Regions from separate parts of the Caballeronia sp. LZ062 genome, predicted to be linked through region 1. Evidence: riboswitches for the same ligand, from Rfam matches in the RefSeq annotation. Region 1 holds a riboswitch; each other region holds the start of a gene.
What was found. Region 1 has a riboswitch for cobalamin ahead of P9239_RS14875 (TonB-dependent receptor domain-containing protein). Riboswitches for the same ligand answer to the same signal wherever they lie in the genome.
Positions count from the first base shown of each region.

Region 1 (3,270 bases):
TTCGTCCGGTTCGGACTTCATCAGCCAGTAGCGCATGAGTTCGCGTGCAGGACGTTCAGTGCAGTTTTGGGCGATGCAAACAAAAACGGCACCGGTAAAAACCGATGCCGTTCATGCTTCGAGGAATAAGGTCCCCGCCACAGCCGCTAGGCCGGCATCCTGAACCTGGGTTCAAGATTGGTCGCGGTAAGCAACACTTCGGGTACATCAGACAGAGTGACGCGCGCGCCCGTGCTGCAACGTTCCGCAACCGTGCCAATGTAGCATTGGTTCAAGGAATATATGACCTTGGCGTACCAGGCAGGGAGACCTCACTGTACACCAAACGTTTGGTCCTTGCAGCCCCTTGCCTGCGTTTCTCGCGGTATCTTTTTTTGATTGACACCGCAACGCTGATTAGATCAGCGCATGGCGCTCAGTGCGCTTCATATTGCGCAATGACAGCGCCAAGCTGCTCGTTCATGGAGTGCATCGTGCGGCGGATTTCTTCCGCGGGGAATGCTTCGCCGTGACGCACGCTTTCCTGCAGTTTCAGCAATTCGGACGCCAGCGAAAGCGCGGCCATGACTGCGATGCGGTCGGTACCGCGCACGCTGCTGGCGTTGCGCACCTTGTTCATCTCGGCATCCACGCGGGCTACGGCTTCGCGCAGCGCGGCTTCGGTTTCCGGCGAGCACGCGAGGCGATACTGCTGGCCAAGAATGGATACTTCGATCTGCGTGGTCGTCATGCCTTCTCTCCTTGATGATGCTCGCCGTGCACTTCTTCCGCGTGCGCATGTTCGTGCTGCGCTTCGCGCGATGCGCCAGCTTCGGCGTTGAGAAGATCGAGCTGATTTTCACTCTCGGCATGATGCGCTTTCGCGCGCGGCAGCTTTTCGAGGATCGCGTTCAGGCGCACTTGCGCGTCGTCGATTTTCGCGGACAGCGAATCGCGTTCGCCTTGCAGCGCGTCGCGCTCGTTGCGAACCTGCACGAGTTCGGCCTGAACATTCGCGAAATCGGCGCGCAGTTGTTCGATTTGTGCTTCGAGCGCGAGACGCGCCTGATTGTGGCGCTCGCTGATCTTGATCAGCCGGCCGATGTTTCCTGACAGTGATTCGAGTTCGTTGAGCATGTGCTGCGTCCTCTAAAGACCTGGCATTTTAGCGCGGTTCAACGGAGCTTCCGATAATTGTCTCGTTTCGAGACGTAACAACACGCGATCTTGCGCGCATCGCCCTGTATTCATGTGTGGAATGGCCCGCGCTCGACGTATCCGCATACGCGACGGACGGCGCAAGGTCGTCGTTCAACCTTCGCGATGAGCGGGCGCGCGTTCTTGACGGCCCTCATGCGCGCTCCTACACTTGCCGCACTTTTGGTGCTCGCGCCGCCTCTCTTGCGGCGCAGTCAAACGGGAAACAGGAAGCGCTGTCTCGCACGAGCGGCACGCGCCAACCTGTGCTGCCCCCGCAACGGTAAGCGACCGCAACGCAAGTTGCAAGTCGTCCCTCGCGCGTTTCTCATCACAGCTCCGGACTTGTCCACTACACGAGCGAGACTGCAAGAAGCGTGTCGGTGCCACTGTGCTTTTAAGCGCGGGAAGGCGGGACGATGCGTCGCCAGCCCGGATACCGGCCAATCGTCCAGCGCGCCGATGCCCTGCAAGCCGGCGCGTGCGTCGCGCACAGACCTCGCGGGGAGCGGGGCACGCGCCAGTCTCCAACGGGAACGCTCCACACATGGTCTTGCCTTCGTCCGGCCTCATTCGTCGCGCCGCGCGTGTCGTCGTGTGCGCCGCTGCGAGTGTGCCGCTTGCTCAGGCCGCGCACGCCGATTCCGCGCCCGGCTTGTCCGATCCGCCGTCGCAGACACTCGCGCCCGTCGTCGTCACCGCGACGCGCAGCGCGCAACCGCTCGCCGATTCCATCCCGCAAGCGACGCTCTTCGACGCGCAGGACATCGCCGACAGCAACGCGGACGATGCGCTCGGGCTCATTGCGCTCGCACCGGGCGTGCAGATCACGCGCAACGGCGGGCCGGGCGCGACATCGGGCGTCTTCATACGCGGCGCGTCGTCGACGCAATCGCTCGTGCTCATCGACGGCGTGCGTGTCGAATCGGTCTCGCTCGGCGCGGCGCAGTTGTCCCAACTGATGCTCGATCAGACCGGTCGCGTCGAAGTGGTCAACGGCAACGTGTCGGCGCTGTATGGATCGAACGCGATCGGCGGCGTCGTGCAGATCTTCACGAAGGAGGGCGAGCCGCATCGGCCGCGCTTTCATTTCGAAGCCGAGTACGGCAGCTATCACACGCAGCGGCAATCGGCGGGCGTGGATGGCGCGCTCGATGCCGACGGCCGCACCACGTTCAGCCTGAGCGTGTCCCGCGAAAAGACCGACGGCTTCTCGTCGATCGATCCCGCGCTCGCGCCTGCCGCGAATCCGAACGCGAACGGTTATCTGAATGAAAGCGTCGCCGCGACGCTGCGCCACAAGTTCAGCGACACGTGGGACGCGGGCGTGCGCTTTCTGCAATCGAACGGCGTCAACAGTTTCGACGATCCCTACGGCGTCCCGACCGATCTCAACGAATCGCATGATCGCGTGCGGTCCGCGTCGGTGTTCGCAAACGGCAAGCTGACCGACAACTGGACGACGCACTTCACCATCGCGCAGGGACAGGACCGCGCGAACATCGAGCAGAACGGCGTCTACACGAGCCGCTTCAACTCAGAGAATCATCAGTATCTGTGGCAGAACGACTTCCGGCTCACGGACGCGCACAAGTTGGTGTTCGGCTACGAGCATCTCGACCAGTCGCTCGATTCGGACCAGTTGAGCGCGCCGGACCGGCATGTGAACTCGGTGTTCGCGGGCTACGTGGGACGCTTCGGCCCGAGCGAAGTGCAGGCCAACGTGCGCCGCGACCAGTATTCCGACTTCGGCGGCGCGAACAGCTACTATCTGGGCTACGCGTACAACCTCGACGCGCACTGGCGCGCAAGCGCGAGCTACGCGGCGTCGTTTCGCGCGCCGAGCTTCGACGATCTCTACTATCCGTTGAGCGGCAATGCGTCGATACAGCCGGAGCGCAGCCATTCGGCCGAGGCCGCGTTGCAGTACGCATCGGAGAAGATCGGCGTGGTGCGCGTGACCGCGTTCGAGACGCGCTATTCGAATCTGATCGACTACGTGAACGACGGCAGCGGCTTCTATATCGCGCAGAACGTCGGGCGTGCGAAGGTGCAGGGCGTCGAGGGATCGTGGGCCGGGCACGTTGGCGCAAC
Region 1 is NZ_JARTWB010000002.1:1,881,435-1,884,704, reverse strand. Features, by position in the region: gene P9239_RS14895 (EVE domain-containing protein) at 1-36, opposite strand, end outside; RNA gene ssrS (6S RNA) at 128-310, opposite strand; gene P9239_RS14885 (cell division protein ZapA) at 416-730, opposite strand; gene P9239_RS14880 (ATPase) at 727-1,116, opposite strand; cobalamin riboswitch at 1,344-1,639, shown strand; gene P9239_RS14875 (TonB-dependent receptor domain-containing protein) at 1,724-3,270, shown strand, end outside.

Region 2 (3,270 bases), on a different contig from region 1:
GCCGCCGGCATTGCGATGCGCGGCGCGAAACGCGTCCGAGCGTGTCCAGTCGTCGAATGCGGCCTGATTCGCCCAGATCGTATGGCTGGAATAGAGCACGTGGTCGTCCTTCGCCGGACCCTTGAGCAAATGAAATTCGACGAAGCCCGGCACGTCCTTCAGATGCGTGTCGCGGCTCGTCCATAGGCGCTCGAAGTCGGCTTCCGCGCCCGGCACGATCTTGAAGCGATTCATGGCGATGTACATGTCGATGTTTTCCTTCGTGGTGACCGAACAAACCAATGCTTAGGCGCGCGCCAGTTCCACGATGGTCGCAAAGCCGCCGAAGAACATCCGCTTCGCATCGAACGGCGGCTCGCCGTTTTCCATCATGGCCTTCAGGCGCGGGTCATTCATGACTTTGGCGTTGACCGCGTCGCGTTGCTCGCGCGATTCATAGAGTATCCACGAGAACGCCACTGTTTCGTCTTCTTTCAGTTGCACGCTTTGCGGGAATGAAGTGAGTTTTCCCGGGTTGACGTCCTCGGCAATGCTCTCGACGAATTGCAGTGCACCGTGTTCGAGCCATATCTTGCCCGCCTGCTCAGCCATGACACGGTAGGCATCTACCTTTGCCGCGGGCACCGGTACAACGAAACCATCCACATAGTGCGCCATGTGAGTCTCCTTGAGCGAATCGACAGCGCCATGCCGTCGATTAGGTTGGAGTTGGCGCCGCGCGACGAAGTTCAGGACGCGCTCCAGATGCGGCGCGTCCGGTCATAGTCCAGCGATATGGATGACAGCGGCGCGAAGTCCATCGCGAAGATTGATTCGAGCGGCTTCTGTTGCACATGCGTCAACACGGCTTTCATGACGATGGCATGTGTAACGATCAGGCACCGCTCCTCAGACGCATTGTCGCGGACGAGGCCGGAAAGCGCCGTTGAGACGCGCTCACGAAGCATTGCGATGCTCTCGCCGCCGTGAGGGCGCGCTTCGGGATTCGATAACCATGCGGCCACGCCTTCTCCATCTCGCTCTGTGACCGCACGGATCGAATGGCCACGCCAGTGGCCGTAGTCCAGATCGCGAAACGTGTCGTTGATGGCGAACGTCTCCGTAATCCACGCGGCGGTTGCGCGTGCAGCCGCTGCGGGACTCGTTATTACGCGGCCATCGAAGCTCTCGAAGCGTTGCTTGAGCGCCGCACGGTCATCGCGTGCGGGCAACCCGTCACCCGTCGGAAAACGAGCGGCTTTCATAGCGTGAGTGGCAGCGTGGCAGAGAAAAATGGCGTTCAATGAATGAGGCAGTAGGAGCATCGTTGCTTTACTTTGCCCGCAATCGTCATAGAATGGCAAGCTTGCAGTGCGAGGAAGCCGGTGCAAACCCGGCACGGTCGCGCCACTGTGAGCGGGTTCGTCGTCAAGACGGTCCGCGAGTCAGACCCCGCTGCAAACTCTTTCGTCTATCGGGACGCGCTTTTCCCTGGAGAAAATCATGATTGTCGCTCACGCGCCGGTGCATGCCGCCGCCTCAGTTTCGCCCGCCCTGGATGCACCCGTACCTATTCCGGTGCGTGAAGTCTTGCCTTGGGCCGTGTTCATCGGCCTGATTTTGTTGATCGCCATTTATTTCGTCGGCGCGGAGCAAGGCGCGACGTCCATCTTTTCCGGCATGGTCGTTCACGAATTCGTGCATGACGGCCGGCACTTGCTCGGCTTTCCCTGCCACTAAGGACGCGCCATGATCCGCAGTTTGTTGATACGCGGCATGATCGCGGGCTTCGTCGCGGGCCTGCTCGGCTTCGGCTTTGCCAAGGTGATCGGTGAGCCGTTCGTCGCACGTGCGATCGCTTTCGAAGAGGGCCACGCGCAGGGGCATGAGCACGAGCATCACGAAGGCGCAGTGCATTCACACGCACACGACAGCGACGAAGAACTCGTGAGCCGTGATACGCAGTCAGGCCTCGGCCTCTTCACGGCTGTGGCGGTATTCGGTACGGCACTGGGCGGCATCTTCTCGCTCGTATTCGCTTTTGCTTATGGCCGGTTCGGCGCCTTGCGCGCGCGTGGCACATCGGCATTGCTCGCGATGTTCGGCTTCTTGAGCGTTGCAGTCGTGCCTTTCCTAAAGTATCCGCCAAATCCGCCTTCGGTCGGCAACGCGGCGACTATCGGTCCGCGCACGGCATTGTTCTTCGGCATGTTGGCACTGTCCATCGCGGCAGCAGTAGTGGCCGTCATGCTGCAAAGGCGTTTGCGCGCGCGTCGCGGCGAGTGGAATGCGACGATGATCGCGGGCGCTTTCTATATCGCGTCGATGCTGCTCGTGCAGTTCGCGCTGCCGCGCGTCGACGAAGTGCCGGCGGGTTTCGCCGCGTCGCTGTTGTGGGATTTCCGCGTGGCAGCCATCGGCATTCAGGTCGTCATCTGGACGACGCTCGGGCTTCTCTTCGGTGCGCTCGCCGCACGCGAACTTGAACGGCCCGCGTTGCGGAGCATGGCGACGGCTTAAGCGTTCCCTTGCGACAGTGCCGCTTGCCGTCCGGGCAAAACGTCCAATAGCGCGAGCTTCGCGGCATCGTCCATCGACCGGAACGACTTGATTTCTTCCCGGCTCCTGAAGCATCCCGCGCACAGACCGTGCGCGGGGTCGATCTTGCATACGCCGGTGCACGGTGAACCGACGGGCTCTTGCGATTTCGCACGCTGAATAGTGAAGGAAAGGTCGATGACCGTCATAGCGATTCGCAGCGGAAGAACGCAGCGGCAGCGGCGGGATTCGATGGCCAATAGGCGTGCATATAAGTGGCTGTGATCGGGCCGTGGCGATAAAGGCCTTCGCCCTCAGCGCCCGTCGTTGCATGTTTCGAAGTCAGATGCGGCTGCATGGGTGTATCGAGCGTGGAGTAATGAAACGTATGGCCGGTGAGTGCGCCGTGCTTCGTATCGAGCCGCTGCATGGCAAGACGCGCGAGGCGGCGTTGCATGACGGCGTGGCCAGGCAGTAGGCCGAGCATCGCGTGCTTCGTGGCCTGAATATCCGTCAGCGTGTCGAGCAGATACAACATGCCGCCGCATTCCGCGACGACAGCCCGTTGACGCGCCACATGCGCTTCGATCGATGCGCGCGTGCGCATGTTCGACACGAGCGTGGCCGCATGCAGTTCCGGATAGCCGCCGGGAAGATACAGCGCATCGGCGTCGTCGGGCGCGGGTTCATCGGCTAGCGGCGAAAATGATGTGACGTGTGCGCCCATTGCGATCAGCAAGTCCACATTAGCCG
Region 2 is NZ_JARTWB010000001.1:361,626-364,895, reverse strand. Features, by position in the region: gene P9239_RS01805 (antibiotic biosynthesis monooxygenase) at 1-246, opposite strand, end outside; gene P9239_RS01800 (DUF1428 domain-containing protein) at 286-657, opposite strand; gene P9239_RS01795 (histidine phosphatase family protein) at 729-1,343, opposite strand; cobalamin riboswitch at 1,332-1,454, shown strand; gene P9239_RS01790 (CbtB-domain containing protein) at 1,483-1,719, shown strand; gene P9239_RS01785 (CbtA family protein) at 1,729-2,499, shown strand; gene P9239_RS01780 (DUF1289 domain-containing protein) at 2,496-2,726, opposite strand; gene P9239_RS01775 (cobyrinate a,c-diamide synthase) at 2,723-3,270, opposite strand, start outside.
Region 2: another riboswitch for cobalamin. It lies ahead of P9239_RS01790 (CbtB-domain containing protein); the one in region 1 lies ahead of P9239_RS14875 (TonB-dependent receptor domain-containing protein).

Region 3 (3,270 bases), on a different contig from region 1:
AGGCGTCCGCTCATCATTCGTTCTCCGAAGCAAGTGCATTCACGGCAGCGGCGGCCATTGCGCTGCCGCCGCGCCGTCCCTGCAACGCGACAAATGGCACGCCGCGGCTGTCGGCTGCGAGCATCGCTTTCGATTCCGCCGCGCCGATGAAGCCGACCGGAAAGCCGAGAATGAGCGCGGGCTTCGGCGCGCCGGCATCGAGCATGTCGAGCAGATGAAAGAGGGCGGTCGGCGCGTTGCCTATCGCGACGACGGCGCCTTCAAGATGCGGACGCCATAGCTCCAGTGCAGCCGCCGAGCGCGTGTTCTGCATTTCGCGGGCGCGCTCGGGCACGGACGGATCGCCGAGCGTGCAGACAATGCGGTTATCAGCGGGAAGGCGCGCCTGCGTGATGCCGTGCGCGACCATGCGTGCATCGCAGAGTATCGGTGCGCCGGCTGCGAGCGCGATGCGTCCCGCATCGCCTGCGCCGGGCGAGAAGCGCAGATCGTCGACGATGTCGACCATGCCGCACGCATGAATGAGCCGCACAGCGAGCTTTTCGAGGTCGCGGGGAATGGCGCTCAAGTTCGCTTCCGCGCGAATCGTCGCGAACGACTGGCGATAGATCTCGGCGCCGTCGCGGATATAGTCAAGCATCGGCATGGCTCCGGGCGAGCCACGCGGCCGCCTCTTCGATGGATAGATTTCGTGCGACGAGGCGCATATCGACATGCACGTCATAGCGCGCATTCGATACCGCGAGCAACGTCGTTGTGACCGGATGCGCGGCGGCGCACGAGCGTTCGCAGCCGCTTAGATGCACATCGCCGTGTAAGGGCAGCAGCGCGGCGAGACGATATGCGTCGGCCTTCGTGTCAGCGCGGCTTTTCACGCAGCCGGCTGATCCAGCGCACGCAATGAGCCGCGCAAGCGGATGGCTCGCCTCAGTGACGAGGCCGAGCGCGTTCAGGCGGGCCAGCACGTGTTCCTTGTCTTGCGCCGCGACGTGGGGCATCAAGATACCTTGCCAAGGAGTCGCGAAAAACCGGCCTTGTGCGTGAGTCGAAGCGAGATCGGCGAGCGCATCGAGCGTGGTTGCGTCGATGCGTCCTAGTTGCGCTTGCGCGCCCACGTACCAGTCCGCGCGTTCGGGCATCGGATGCGCGCCGAAGCGCAGCAAGGCATCGGCCGGGGCGCGGCGCCAGGCAGTGTCGAGCGGATCGAATGAAAGCGCAGTGAGAAAGTGCGTCACGCCGATTCGCGCGAGCAAGTCTCTCATGCGATGCTCGTCCTTGGACGCCAGCGCGAGAAACGCGCGCAGCACGGCGACAACGAAGCCCACGACATGTTCGCGCGCGATGCTGCCGAGCGCGGGCGCGTCGGCTTCGTGACGCGGCATCGTACCGGCGAGGCCGAACGCGTAGCGCGCGCCGCCGTCGAACGCTGAAAGCCAGAGATCGTGCGGATGTTCGAGCATCGCCAGGCGTTCGCCGTTGTCGAGCTGCAGCGCGAACTTCGGCGACAACGCGTGCAGCGCCGCATCGCCCTGCATCGCGCTCACAATGGCGGCGGCGAGGCGGCGCGTGGCATCGCTCGCGAGCGGACTCAGCATGACGTTGCGCAAGTCGTCGCCGCCTTCGGCTTGCGGACCGAGGCCCGCGTTGAGCGCGATATCCACGAGTTCCGCGTGGGCATCGTCGCGAATGCCGCGCAACTGCAGGTTCGCGCGATTCGTGAGTTCAATGACGCCCGAGCCGCAGCGCACGGCCGCGCGCGCGACGGCATGTGCCGCGTGCGCGGTGAGTTCGCCGCCCGCGAGACGCAGACGCGCGAGGCCGCCGTCGCGCGCTTGCACGATGCGCATGAGGCCGGGACAAGCCGATGGCCGTGATGTCGGAGAAGAAGCGTTCAAAAGCGTGACCGGTGCGATTCTCGCTTCGGGCGATAAGACCGGTACACCCCGCCCGGTCGGCGTCGCGCGAATAGTGCGTGCAAAGCGTGGAAAGCGTGAGTCGGCAGGTCTCTTGGCTGGCAGGTCTGCGTCCGCGCCGGCCTTCCCGGTAGAAACCAGTGGCAGTGGAGCGCGGACTCGCTGCGTACAATTGCGGGGGCAGCCACAGTTTTGCTGTGTTCCCTGTTAGGCCCGCGGATTGAACCGTTGGGCACCGACTTACCGATGTATTATGCCCGCTTTTACCGACCATCAGAACGCTTCGTGCAGGGAATCGTCGCATGAAGCGTGTCGCGAACCGCAAGGAGGACACGGGCCATGTCGAGCTGGCTGACCGTGGTAGGCATCGGCGAGGACGGCTGGCATGGCCTGAGCCGCGCGGCGCGCCGTGCGCTTCTGGAAGCCGGCGCGATACACGGCGGCGAGCGCCATCTTGCGCTCTTGCCCGCGCGCATCGGGGCGCGTCGCGTGCCGTGGCCTAGTCCCTTTTCTCTCGATGCCGTGCTCGCCGAGCGCACGCGCGGCATATCCGTATGCGTGCTCGCGAGCGGCGACCCGATGTGCTTCGGCGTCGGCGCGACGCTCGCACGTGAGCTTTCCAGCGAAGAGATGCGCGTGATTCCCGCGCCTTCGTCGCTCTCGCTCGCGGCCGCGCGCCTGCAGTGGGCGTTGCAGGACGCGCGATGCGTGTCGCTCGTCGGGCGGCCGGTCGCCTCGCTGCTTGCGCACGTGTTTCGCGGCGAACGCCTGCTCGTCCTGAGCGCGGATGGCGCGACGCCCGCCACCATCGCGTCGTTGCTGACGGCGCATGGATTCGGCCCGAGCCGCATGACCGTCTTCGAGCGTCTCGGCGGCGCGAACGAGCGTCGCATCGACGAGCGCGCGGACGACTGGCGCGAGCCGTTCGTGGCCTCGCTCAATCTCGTCGCCATCGAATGCCGCACGCACGCGGGCCACGCCGGTCCGCCGCTCACGCCGGGTTTGCCCGACGACGCATATCGGCACGACGGCCAGATCACCAAGCGCGATGTGCGCGCGGTCACACTTGCGCGTCTTGCGCCGCAGCCCGGCGAATTGCTATGGGATGTCGGCGCGGGCAGCGGTTCCATCGGCGTTGAATGGATGCGCGCGCATGTCTCGTGTCGCGCGATCGCAATAGAAGCGAACGAGGGCCGGCAGCGTCTGATCGAACATAACCGCGATGCGCTCGGCGTGCCCGCGCTGAAGCTCGTGAGAGGCGAAGCGCCGGCCGCGCTCGACGGCCTGTCCGCGCCCGACGCGGTGTTCATCGGCGGCGGCGTGACCGCGCCGGGCGTGCTCGATACGTGCTGGGCGC
Region 3 is NZ_JARTWB010000001.1:347,001-350,270, reverse strand. Features, by position in the region: gene P9239_RS01735 (precorrin-2 C(20)-methyltransferase) at 1-17, opposite strand, end outside; gene P9239_RS01730 (precorrin-8X methylmutase) at 14-640, opposite strand; gene cobG (precorrin-3B synthase) at 633-1,847, opposite strand; cobalamin riboswitch at 1,980-2,168, opposite strand; gene cbiE (precorrin-6y C5,15-methyltransferase (decarboxylating) subunit CbiE) at 2,253-3,270, shown strand, end outside.
Region 3: another riboswitch for cobalamin. It lies ahead of cobG (precorrin-3B synthase); the one in region 1 lies ahead of P9239_RS14875 (TonB-dependent receptor domain-containing protein).